DNA from 2 places in the Oceanobacillus sp. MO10714A genome. Region 2 is predicted to be linked to the other one. Evidence: riboswitches for the same ligand, from Rfam matches in the RefSeq annotation. Region 2 holds a riboswitch; the other holds the start of a gene.
What was found. Region 2 has a riboswitch for thiamine pyrophosphate ahead of thiW (energy coupling factor transporter S component ThiW). Riboswitches for the same ligand answer to the same signal wherever they lie in the genome.
Positions count from the first base shown of each region.

Region 1 (5,566 bases), on a different contig from region 2:
ACCTGACGACGGAGCTGTAACGCCGATTGTCGCTTCTTTTTCAAGTATTGGAAACTGAATCGCTTGCATTCCATACGCCCCTTTTTCAAATAAATATTTAGGATAGAATAGCACTTTTAATTCATAATTACAATACTTCTAAAAATAACGCCAATAATACCCCCTAGAAATGCCAATGCTATTCCAAAAACATACGTTACAACCGCGTAAAAGAAAAACTCCCGTCTATCCCCCCTTCTCCACAACGAACTCATCTCGAGTTTCAACGTTGAAAATGTCGTAAAGGCACCTAAGAAACCTGTTCCTAATAGGAGAAGTAATAGCGCGTCCACCCCAGTCCCCATAAGAAACCCGAGCATGAATGCCCCTGTCAGATTGACGAGGAGTGTACCCACCGGTATAGCTTTTTCCGGATTGTTCAATTTTCTTGAAATCATATAACGTGCAATCGCACCGAAGAACCCGCCAATGCCAACGAGCAATAATTGCAGCCAGCTCATTTTTCCCCCACTCCTCTACTCACTCGAAAACCAATTTCACTCATCCCTAGCCCGCCAACCAGACTTACTAAAATATAGACACATCCGAGCAGCACCGACTGTTCCTGAAACAACTCAACCGTTTCTACACTGACAGCGGAGAATGTAGTGAACGAGCCGACAAAACCCGTTGTTATCGCTGTTTTCAGCATTTCATCCAGATGAATCCTTTTAAACAGTCCGTAAGTCAGCCACGCAAGTAAAAAGCTCCCTATCAAATTAACCAATAACGTCGCATAGGGAAAAACATGTTCTGTCATAATTAGAATTCCTATACTATACCGCAGCATCGCACCGAGTGCTCCGACAAGTCCAATATAGATATAAATCATTCATCCAACATCCTTTTTATCACGTATTAACAGTCTGTAATATACCCATCTCTAAGCATGAGGGAAAACCAAAATGTTAAGGAGGGCGATATACAGTCCGTAAATCCCTGATTCTGTTCAACTAACATTCAGTGGAGGAGAAGGACCCCCCCCCGCTGAATGAAGTTTCACTTTATTAAGATATTAACGCAAGCAACTGTCGCATTTGTAAAAGTCAAAGCAGTTCAGCCATCCTATCGAGCATACATAATGCGCAAAATGGGAGAATAAAACGAGAGATGATTACTACAATTGCTAGCTTGCTTAAATTGTTTCAGGTTGCGAAAATTAAGTTATAATAAATAGTAATATATGCTTGCATCTCTCATCGAATCAGAGTAAAATTTCTATGTTTAGTACAGAATATCATATCACCTAGGAGAAAAAGCTATGAAAAAGAAAGATTGGACATTGACGCTTCTGCTTACAAATATATTCTTTGTATTTTTAGGAATTGGACTTGTTATACCGGTTCTGCCAACTATTATGAATGAACTCGGCATCAGTGGTACTGTTGTCGGTTATTTAACGGCTGCATTCGCTTTAGCTCAATTGATTTTCTCGCCCTTGGCTGGAAAAGCAGTTGATAAATATGGGCGTAAACGCATGATTGTCATTGGTCTTTTTATCTTCAGTTTTTCCGAGTTTTTATTTGGTCTTGGTAAAACAATTGAAGTATTGTTCGCCTCACGAATTCTCGGAGGAATAAGTGCCGCATTCATCATGCCTGCTGTTACCGCATTTATCGCAGATATTACGACGCTGAAAACGCGGCCTAAAGCACTCGGCTATATGTCAGCGATGATTAGTACCGGATTTATTATCGGACCGGGAATTGGTGGCTTCTTAGCAGAGATTGGTACGCGTGTACCATTCTTCTCTGCTGCGGCGTGTGGTTTAATTGTTGCTTTCGTTTCGATTTTATCCTTAAAAGAGCCGAAGTCGAAAACAGACGATATGGCTGATATGACCGAAGAACTCGGCAAAAGTGGCTTGAGGAAAGTGTTTATGCCGATGTTTTTCATCGCTTTTATTGTTATTTTAATATCAACATTCGGTCTTGCCGCGTTTGATTCTTTCTTCAGCCTTTATACTGATCATAAGCACGGATTCACTCCTTCTGACATTGCGATTGCCATTACAGGTGGTGCGATTATCGGAGCGATTTTCCAGGTTGTATTGTTCGATTGGTTAACAAAGTTGATCGGAGAAATCAATATTATTCGCTGGTCGCTCGCCATTTCTGCTATGCTGGTCTTTGCCATGACACTCGCTAATTCTTATTGGCAAGTAATGGCGGTAACCTTTACGGTATTTATTGGGTTTGACCTGATTCGTCCAGCTGTTACCAACTATTTATCAAAAATCGCCGGGAATGAGCAAGGTTTTGTTGGCGGCATGAACTCATTCTTCACGTCCCTTGCTAATGTATTTGGTCCAGTAGTTGGTGGGGTTTTATTTGATATAGATATCAATTATCCGTTTGTTTTCAGCTCGATCGTTATTGTCGTCTGTCTTCTTATCACTATATTTTGGAAGAAACCGGATATTAAAATTGATTAAATACTTTACAAAATACCGAAACATGTATACAATCTGGAATTAGAATAACTGCATATCAAAACATAAGCACTAGGGGAGCTGCGTCATGTGGCTGAGAGGATTAATCCGACCCTTACTACCCGATCTAGATAATACTAGCGTGGGGAAGTGCAGTTTACGAATATTATGTTGTTAAAATTAATGTGTAAACTGCATTCCCCTTGGGAATGCAGTTTTTTTATTATCAAATAGGAGGAGATTGGAATGCGTAACAATTGTGGAACTAGTCGAATTGTAGGTTGTCAATTTAGTCTGCACCCGATGAGTGATAATTTTGTTGATATTATTCTATCAACATTAAGTGAGGTTGATACCTCCAAGGTTTGGAAGGAAACAGATGATGTCAGTACGTGTATCCGCGGAAAAATGATCCATGTTTTCGATGTTGCAAAAGCAATCTTCCTACATGCAGCGAATACTGGGGAGCATGTTGCTATGAATGGTACGTTCTCCATCGGCTGTCCTGGTGACACGGAAGCTGACGCGTATATGGATGAAACAGACATACCATTGAACGAAGAAAAAACGAAATCGATCCTCCAAATCGCCGGTTGTAAATTTTCCCTTTATCCAATGGGGCATGAAGATTACATGGATAAAATCTATGAACAAATCAATCTATCAAAGCATCGTAATGTCACGGTTACTTCTACACATTATGCAACAAGATTAGACGGAGACGTTCATGATATCTTCAATGCATTACATGAATCCTTTGAACTCGTCCAAGAAAAAGTCTCTCATGTCACCATGACATTTAGCCTTTCCGCCAACAGTCCTACAAAATAAACCTAGGGAGAAGTGAAATGACAAAGCATTGGAAATTAAAAGAAATTGTTCTCATGTCGATATTAGGTGTCGTCTTCGGGATCATTTACTTAGCATTCTTTCTTGTTGGTCAAGGTATTCGTAATATTCTTGCTCCATTTGGTCTCGCACCGTTTGGGTATGAAATTATTTTTGGCATTTGGTTCATTGTTTCCATCGTTGCAGCTTATATCATTCGGAAGCCGGGGGTTGCCTTTACAGCTGAACTTATCGCAGGAGTTACCGAAGTATTATTGGGAACTGCCGCGGGACCCGGACTTATTCTAGCAGCTGCAATTCAAGGCTTAGGAGCAGAGTTTGCCTTCGCAATAACAAAATGGAAGGATTATCGTTTACGCATTTTAATTCTTTCCGGTGTCTTTGCAGCCGTTTTCAGTTTCACTTGGAATTTATTTTCATCCGGAAATATCGCGTTAGCCCCTGCATTACTTATAGCGATGTTAGCTGTTCGCATCATCAGTGGTGCCCTTCTCGCGGGTGTCCTAGGGAAATGGTTGAGTGACAAATTAGCAAAAACTGGGGTCCTTCGCGGCTATGCCTTAGGAAAGGAGATACAGAAAAAACGTGAAAAAGACGCAGCCTAATCCATTACTTTATGTGGACAATTTCTCATTCGGCTATGAAAATTCGGATAAACCATTACTCAATGAACTGCACTTTTCCTTAAGAGATCATGAGACGACCCTCCTTATTGGAGCAAGCGGTTCAGGGAAAAGCAGTCTAGCTCTATGCCTAAATGGGTTATATCCCGATACAGTAGAAGGCATTTCTTCCGGCGACATCTTTCACCGGGGGAAAAATATACAAGACTATCAAAAAGGAGAGCTCAATCAGAAGATCGGGATTGTCTTTCAAGATCCGGAAAGTCAATTTTGCATGATTACCGTAGAGGATGAACTTGCTTTTACATTGGAAAACAGAAAAATTGCCCCTTCCGAAATGCCTGAGCGCATTTCGGAGGTGTTGTCTGCCGTTGGAATGAATGGTTTTCAAAATCGAAAAATCTACGAGTTATCTGGAGGACAAAAGCAGAAACTTGCTCTAGCAGCTGTTCTTTTATTGGAACCGGAACTATTGATCTTAGATGAACCTACAGCAAATTTAGACCCGGTTTCTCGAATAGAATTTATCCAATTAATTAAACAAATTCAAGAAAAACAAAAGCTAGCTGTGTTTATCATTGAACATCAAATCGAGGACTGGCTGGATATTACCGATCGTATGCTTGTTTTAGGAAAACAGGGTACAATCATCGCAGACGGCAATGCAGCATCCATCTTTGCAAATCATCATTCTTTATTAAAAAAAGAAGGAATATTTTTACCAAAGCAGTTTTCTAACGCTGCCGATCCTTACCCGATTCCTGTGAAATCCCCTCCCTCTATCAAGAGAGATGTCCTAATAACGATAGAGCAGATGAGCTTCCATCATAAGAAACAACCCATTTTACAAGAAATAAACTTAAAAATTCATCGGGGAGAATTCGTCGCCATTGTTGGGGAGAATGGAGCTGGAAAATCTACCTTACTGCAATTAATGACTGGGTTATTAACCCCTCAAAAAGGAACTATAAACTTTTACGATAAACCGGTGGAGCAATGGGAGGAAAAAGAGCTGCGAAAAAGAATGGGATATGTCTTTCAAAACCCGGAGCATCAATTCATCACGGACACCGTATACGATGAATTAACATTTGGAATGAAATTGAATGGATGGTCAACAGCTGAATTAAATACCGCTGCAACCACACTTTTAAAGCAGTTCCATTTAGAAAAAAATAAATACAGTAATCCTTTTTCCTTAAGTGGTGGAGAAAAGCGCCGCTTAAGTGTAGCAACGATGCTGGATGAAACACCAGATATTTTATTTTTTGATGAACCGACATTTGGTCAAGATGCAGAGACTACGAGAGAACTGATGTACATGATTGATAGCTTGAGACAAAATGGAACGGCAATCGTCTTCGTCACGCATGATATGGATATCGTGGATACAGTTGATCGGACGATTGTATTATATCAGCAGCATATTCATTACAATGGCGAGCCGGAAAGTCTTTGGAGGCAAGCTGATCTATTGGAAAAAGCGCGATTACGTCCGCCTTACCGGACTCGAGTACTTCATAAAGAAGGTGAAAGCCTTGATCTCGTTCATTAATCCAACAATCAAAGCACTTGCCATCTTCATTCCTGGCATTTTGCTCAGTTTTACGTTTGATGTGTTTAC
Region 1 is NZ_JAXHDC010000037.1:12,954-18,519, forward strand. Features, by position in the region: gene SPD53_RS15085 (S66 family peptidase) at 1-69, opposite strand, end outside; gene crcB (fluoride efflux transporter CrcB) at 117-500, opposite strand; gene crcB (fluoride efflux transporter CrcB) at 497-871, opposite strand; gene norA (multidrug efflux MFS transporter NorA) at 1,301-2,473, shown strand; TPP riboswitch at 2,535-2,636, shown strand; gene SPD53_RS15105 (YkoF family thiamine/hydroxymethylpyrimidine-binding protein) at 2,717-3,301, shown strand; gene SPD53_RS15110 (ECF transporter S component) at 3,319-3,924, shown strand; gene SPD53_RS15115 (ABC transporter ATP-binding protein) at 3,905-5,497, shown strand; gene SPD53_RS15120 (energy-coupling factor transporter transmembrane component T family protein) at 5,472-5,566, shown strand, end outside.
Region 1: it holds a riboswitch for thiamine pyrophosphate, as region 2 does, so the genes downstream of both, SPD53_RS15105 (YkoF family thiamine/hydroxymethylpyrimidine-binding protein) here and thiW (energy coupling factor transporter S component ThiW) in region 2, are expected to answer to the same signal.

Region 2 (5,566 bases):
ATGGCCCGATTCGGCAGACTGTTCATATCCCGGACATTAAATTAATTGCTTTGTCAAAAATGCCGCTTAACTCTCCGGCACTATCCTTAAAACGAATACAAATATCTTGTAGTAAACTTGACGTAGTTGCTATATCGCCGGAAAATAGGGATCAATTCATCTCTATGCTCTTAGATATAAGACCGGAGATTCCGGTTGATGACCGATTGCTTCCAAAAAATAAATAAAAATACAGCCTCGTACAAAAATGTATGAGGCTGTTTTCTATGCTTATTCTTTGATATAAGGTAGATGCCTTGCGTATCGATTGTTAAATCTTTTACGTATTTTATCAACGCCCAGAAGGCACTCTTGTGGTGAATATAAAGCGCTGGAGCAGATTCCATTGTATACACCGTCCATAATTTCCTGTCTGTTATTTGCCATAGCGAACAAAAAATAAGAATATTATAATTTACTTACTGCTTCTTTTATATCTTCTGCTCTCGTTACAGCGGATATGAAAGAAACACCATCAGCTCCAGCTTTTAATACTGAGCTCGCATTTGTTGTATTAATCCCACCGATTCCGACTATCGGAAACTCAGGGAATTCTGCACGCAAGAAACGGATCCAATCCAACCCGACACTAGACTTTGCATCCACTTTCGTTGTAGTAAGGAACACTGGACCAGCACCTATATAATCAATATATTCTAGCGCACTATTATTTAATTCGTCCTGATTTGAAACAGATAATCCAATGATTTTATTAGGAAACATCTCCCGTAATTCTTTCACCGATTGATCATCTTGCCCGACATGTATCCCATCTGCATCTAATTTGTCTACTAATTCTACATCATCATTAACAATAAATGGAATTTGATGTACGCTACAAACTGTCCGCAATTCTTTTCCTAACTTAATTTTACTATCTCCTGAAAGGGAGCCTGGGCCTTTTTCCCGAAATTGGAAAATTGTAATTCCAGCTTGTATAGCTTGCTCCAGAACAGCAACGGGATTACCTTTAACATTTTGACTTCCCATAATGAAATATTTCCTTAAGCTTAATGGATTAAATGATGACATCGTTACTCCACCTCAGTTGTCGTTAAATTATTTGTATGGATACGCGGTGCCCAATGATTTGTCGGTCCGCTACCAGCTCCTAAGTCCAAAGAATACTTGATCGCGAGCGTTACATAATGTTTTGCCTGTTTAACCGCAATGTTAAGAGGGAGGCCTTGGCTTAGATTAGCAGTTATCGCTGCTGCATACGTACAACCTGTACCATGTGTATTATTTGTATTTATTCGGGGAGCCGAAAAGCTATGGATCCTTGAACCATCATAAAGGAAATCAACCGCATCGCCTTCGCGGTGACCGCCTTTAACTAGTGCAGCTTTCGCGCCAAAATTTTTCACAAGCATTTCGGCAGCCTGCTTCATGTCCTCATCGGTTTCAACTTTTTCATCTATTAGATATTCTGTTTCTGGAATATTTGGAGTTACAATTGTTGTAAGAGGGAGCAAATTCTTCCGCAAATAATTACGGGAATCGCGTTCAATCAATGTGTCACCGCTTGTGGCAACCATGACCGGGTCCATAACATAAGGTGCATCCAAATGCTTAATTTTATTATAAATCATTTTCATCATATCCTGATTGGCAATCATCCCTGTTTTAAATGCATGGATAGGCATATCAGAAATAATCGAGTCTAGTTGCTGTTCGATCATTTCTAGAGAGACGTGGGAAACAGCTTGAACACCTGTCGTGTTTTGGGACACGATGGAGGTGATGACTGACATCCCATAAGTTTTCAATTCCTGAAACGTTTTCAGATCGGCGTGAATTCCAGCACCGCCGCTCGGGTCCGTACCCGCTATCGTTAGAGCACATGCAACATTCTTCATTGAACATTCTCCTTCATCAACTTACTCATTTTAATTTTTTATTAAGCCCTTGGTGTAAACTTTAGATACAACGAGCAGTCCAAGAATTGCTCCAGATATACTGCTTACAAGGAATGGGGGGATGAAAACAAATGCACCGGCCGATGTCCCCATAAATACATAAGCAAATGGCACTGCAAATAATGCACCAATAACCCCACTGCCAATCCCTTCACCTAATGCGGCGAGCGATTGCTTCTTGGTTTGCTTATACAGGAACCCTGCAAGAAAAGCGCCGACCATTGCACCTGGGAAGGCTAATAAGGTTCCTAGTCCGAGCATATTGCGTAATAGACTGATCATGAAAGCAATAATGACTGCCGGACCGGGTCCCAAGGTGACAGCGGCTATGACATTAATCGCATGCTGTACTGGATAAGCGCGGGCTACACCGGCAGGAAACCAGATTAATTGTGCGCTGATTGTTCCAATTGCGATAAAGACGGCCATCGTCGTGATGAGACGGGTTTTATTCATACTTGACCTCCAATCTTAAGGGGTAAAATCAACCAATTAAAAAGCCAGGTCATGATTAGACCTGGCTTCACAAGAAAATAGTTATGAGAACAATCTCACTACTTCCCTACGCTGGCATTAACCAGATCAGGTCGATAAGAGTCGGAAACACACTTTCCTCTCAGCCCAGTTAGGGCACCCCTAGTAGTTTCATATTATTTAGTTCGAATCTAGCATAGCAAAAGTTTTCATAAATGTCACATGTTTTGAAAAAGGTAAGGGTGCAGTGTATCACCCGGATACTTTTGATCTTAAGAAATATCTGCAACAGCACAGGACATGGCGGCAATGTGCGAAAGCTGTTAAATAAAAAGACGGGCAGCTAAACATAAAGGTTTTAGCTGTCCACTTATTAATCAATCGCCCCAAAGTTGACAATTGTCACATCGATATCAAATTCTATTTTGGCATCTTGATATTTTTCCATCCATTCCTTGTTAGTCGTTTTACTTCCTTTTCTTGAAGTGATATACTTTCTCCCAAGACCCAATGCATCTGAGTTTACTTCTTGAAGTTTCGCGAATAGGTTTTCATATTCTCTTACAAAGTATTTCTCTATATCACGTTCGAATTTCCGAGAAGTATCTTCTGATTTAATGTCCATTGGGATTGAGGTTTCTAATAATTCCAGTTTCATTGTGATATCTGCCTTAAACGCTAACGAATCAGAGTCGACAATTTTTATTTTCCCTTTACCTGTATTAAGCATTAAAGAAAGATAAATCGAATCTTCAATTTCTGACGGTTCTCCTTTATAAGCAATTATCTCGTCCAGATAATTTTCACGAGGGACGCCTACATCAATTGGGGTTCCTCTCAAACGCTGTCTCAATAAATTAGCCATGAATGATTCTTTTACTGATATGCTAGCAACATACTGGTCTGCCCGAAAAGCGGCTGCACCAGTTAGTGTAGGTTTACCATCCACTACGTCTATTACTGGAAGTATCGGATCAATGCCGACTTGTTGCACTAATCGCGTGAAAAACTGTAAGGTAATTCGTGGTAAAGTACCCTTTTCGACCTCTTTACTTATTAAGTCTTGTAAATACTCTGTTCGATTTAATTCTACACTTTGTTGCTCTATTTCAAGAATTTCTCTTGCAGTTTGATTGGTTACGGCTAGCTGCATAATTTCAGAAACAGTTGCATCACGAACTTGTGTATTTAGAAAGGGAAGAATGCCTGATTCAGCTGCTTCTTTTCCATAAAATTCTATACTGATTTTTCCGGGGACTAATGGATAGGGCGATTGTTTTTCAGCTTCTGAACGGGCCTCTTTAATCGTACGGCCCCTTCCAATCAACAAACTTGTCATTTCCGGAGCATGCGGATCAAAAATATAAGGAACGAGTGTCGTTTCAATCATTCTTTTTTCCCCTTCATCTATTAGATCAACTCCACGTGAATTAATGATTGCCAACTTCTCAATTTGCGTCGTTTCCAGACAAGCCTGCAGAAATACAATAAATATGAATAACGGTATTAACTTAGCAGTTCGCATGTATTCACCCTCCTTATTTCTTCCGTATTTTTTTCTTTAAAAGAACGAGTGGCAAAAGAAGGAAGGGATAAATATATACAATCCCATAGGATACCCTGCTAACATTATCAATCAAACGCTGAATGATAAAATGCTCATTAAAAAAAGGGATCAGAATTAGAAGGATACTTGCACTTGTGTAAACACTAATTTCGTTCGAAAGATTATAAATACGTTTCGCTATATAACTTATGCACCACATAAGAAGAATCACTTTTGGCATCGCAACCATCATCCATTCTGCAATGACAACGTAGTCCAACCGCTCGATGATAGGAGAGGTTTGAATTTTAAACAAGTTTAATACAACCCAAATTCTTCTTTCCAATTGAGCTGGACTTAAAAATCCAATCGCTATGTTTGTAGAAAGAAGGACGAGGAAAGTGAAATAGGATAGTCCTAAGAAAACAGGCTTACCAATCTTTTTTTTATTTGCTACAAAGGGATAGATAAAAAACAAGATTTCAAATCCTGTAAATGTATAAGACGCAGCAATTGTGCCTCGTAAAATATCCATTATATCTTTATCCATCACAGGCAGAAAGTTGAGAAAATCCATTTGTCGAATTGGTTGAATTAATAAAACAAATAACCAAGAAGAGAACATAAAGAAGAGAAAGGTGACGCCAACAACTGCTTTTAGACCGCCAAATACCGTATAGATAGCAATAATAAGAAGCATACATCCCAGCACGAATGCATTACTATCCGGTAAAACAAAAACCTTAATAATCTCGATATAGGTTACGAGTGTGGATAAGATATAGAATATAAAATAAAGGATGTATACCGTTCCGAGCACTTTTGAAATAAAACAGCCAAATAGGTCGGCCTGAACGCCGAGGATATCCGTATTTTCATATTGCCTCAATATATATAACATGACAAAAAGGAGCAGGGCAATATAGAGGTAGGCAATGAGTATCGAAATCCATGCGTCATGCCCTGCTTCCATAAAGACAATTCGTGGGATTCCAATCAATCCAACACCCAGCTGCATGGAGGCAATAATAAAAAGCATATAGAAAGAACGGAATTGTTCACCTTTTGGTATTTGAAGATTAATTTTCATATACAATCCCTACTCATCAATATCTCTTCTTTCCATAGCTTTCTCTTTGTTAAAAAATCGTTTATCTTTTGGTCGATACGATAAAAATCGTTGATATTTCGTTTGCTCTGGCAGACTGTAAAAAGTTTTGTTAAAATCGGCCAGCCGGAGTGGGTACAATGGCGATAGGTAAGGCCTGCCTAAAGACTCCAAACGGACTAAATGGATGACTAATAAACAGATACCAAACATCAGCCCGATAATCCCGTAAAAACCAGCAAGGAAAAAGAGTGGAAAACGAACAAATCTTACCGTATTACCCATGATATAACTAGGCGTCGCATAAGAAGCTAAAGCACTCATTGTAACCAAAATGATCAGAATGTTACTTGAAATACCAGCTTGAACCGCAGCAGTTCCAACAACCACACCACCAACAATACCAATGGTCTGACCAACTTTAGTGGGCAGTCTTGCTCCAGCTTCCCGTAATAGTTCAATTACAAGTTCGATCAGGAG
Region 2 is NZ_JAXHDC010000001.1:429,869-435,434, reverse strand. Features, by position in the region: partial or broken gene SPD53_RS02470 (PH domain-containing protein) at 1-227, shown strand, start outside; gene thiE (thiamine phosphate synthase) at 448-1,071, opposite strand; gene thiD (bifunctional hydroxymethylpyrimidine kinase/phosphomethylpyrimidine kinase) at 1,074-1,898, opposite strand; gene thiW (energy coupling factor transporter S component ThiW) at 1,929-2,414, opposite strand; TPP riboswitch at 2,501-2,606, opposite strand; gene SPD53_RS02450 (Ger(x)C family spore germination protein) at 2,806-3,957, opposite strand; gene SPD53_RS02445 (GerAB/ArcD/ProY family transporter) at 3,971-5,068, opposite strand; gene SPD53_RS02440 (spore germination protein) at 5,078-5,566, opposite strand, start outside.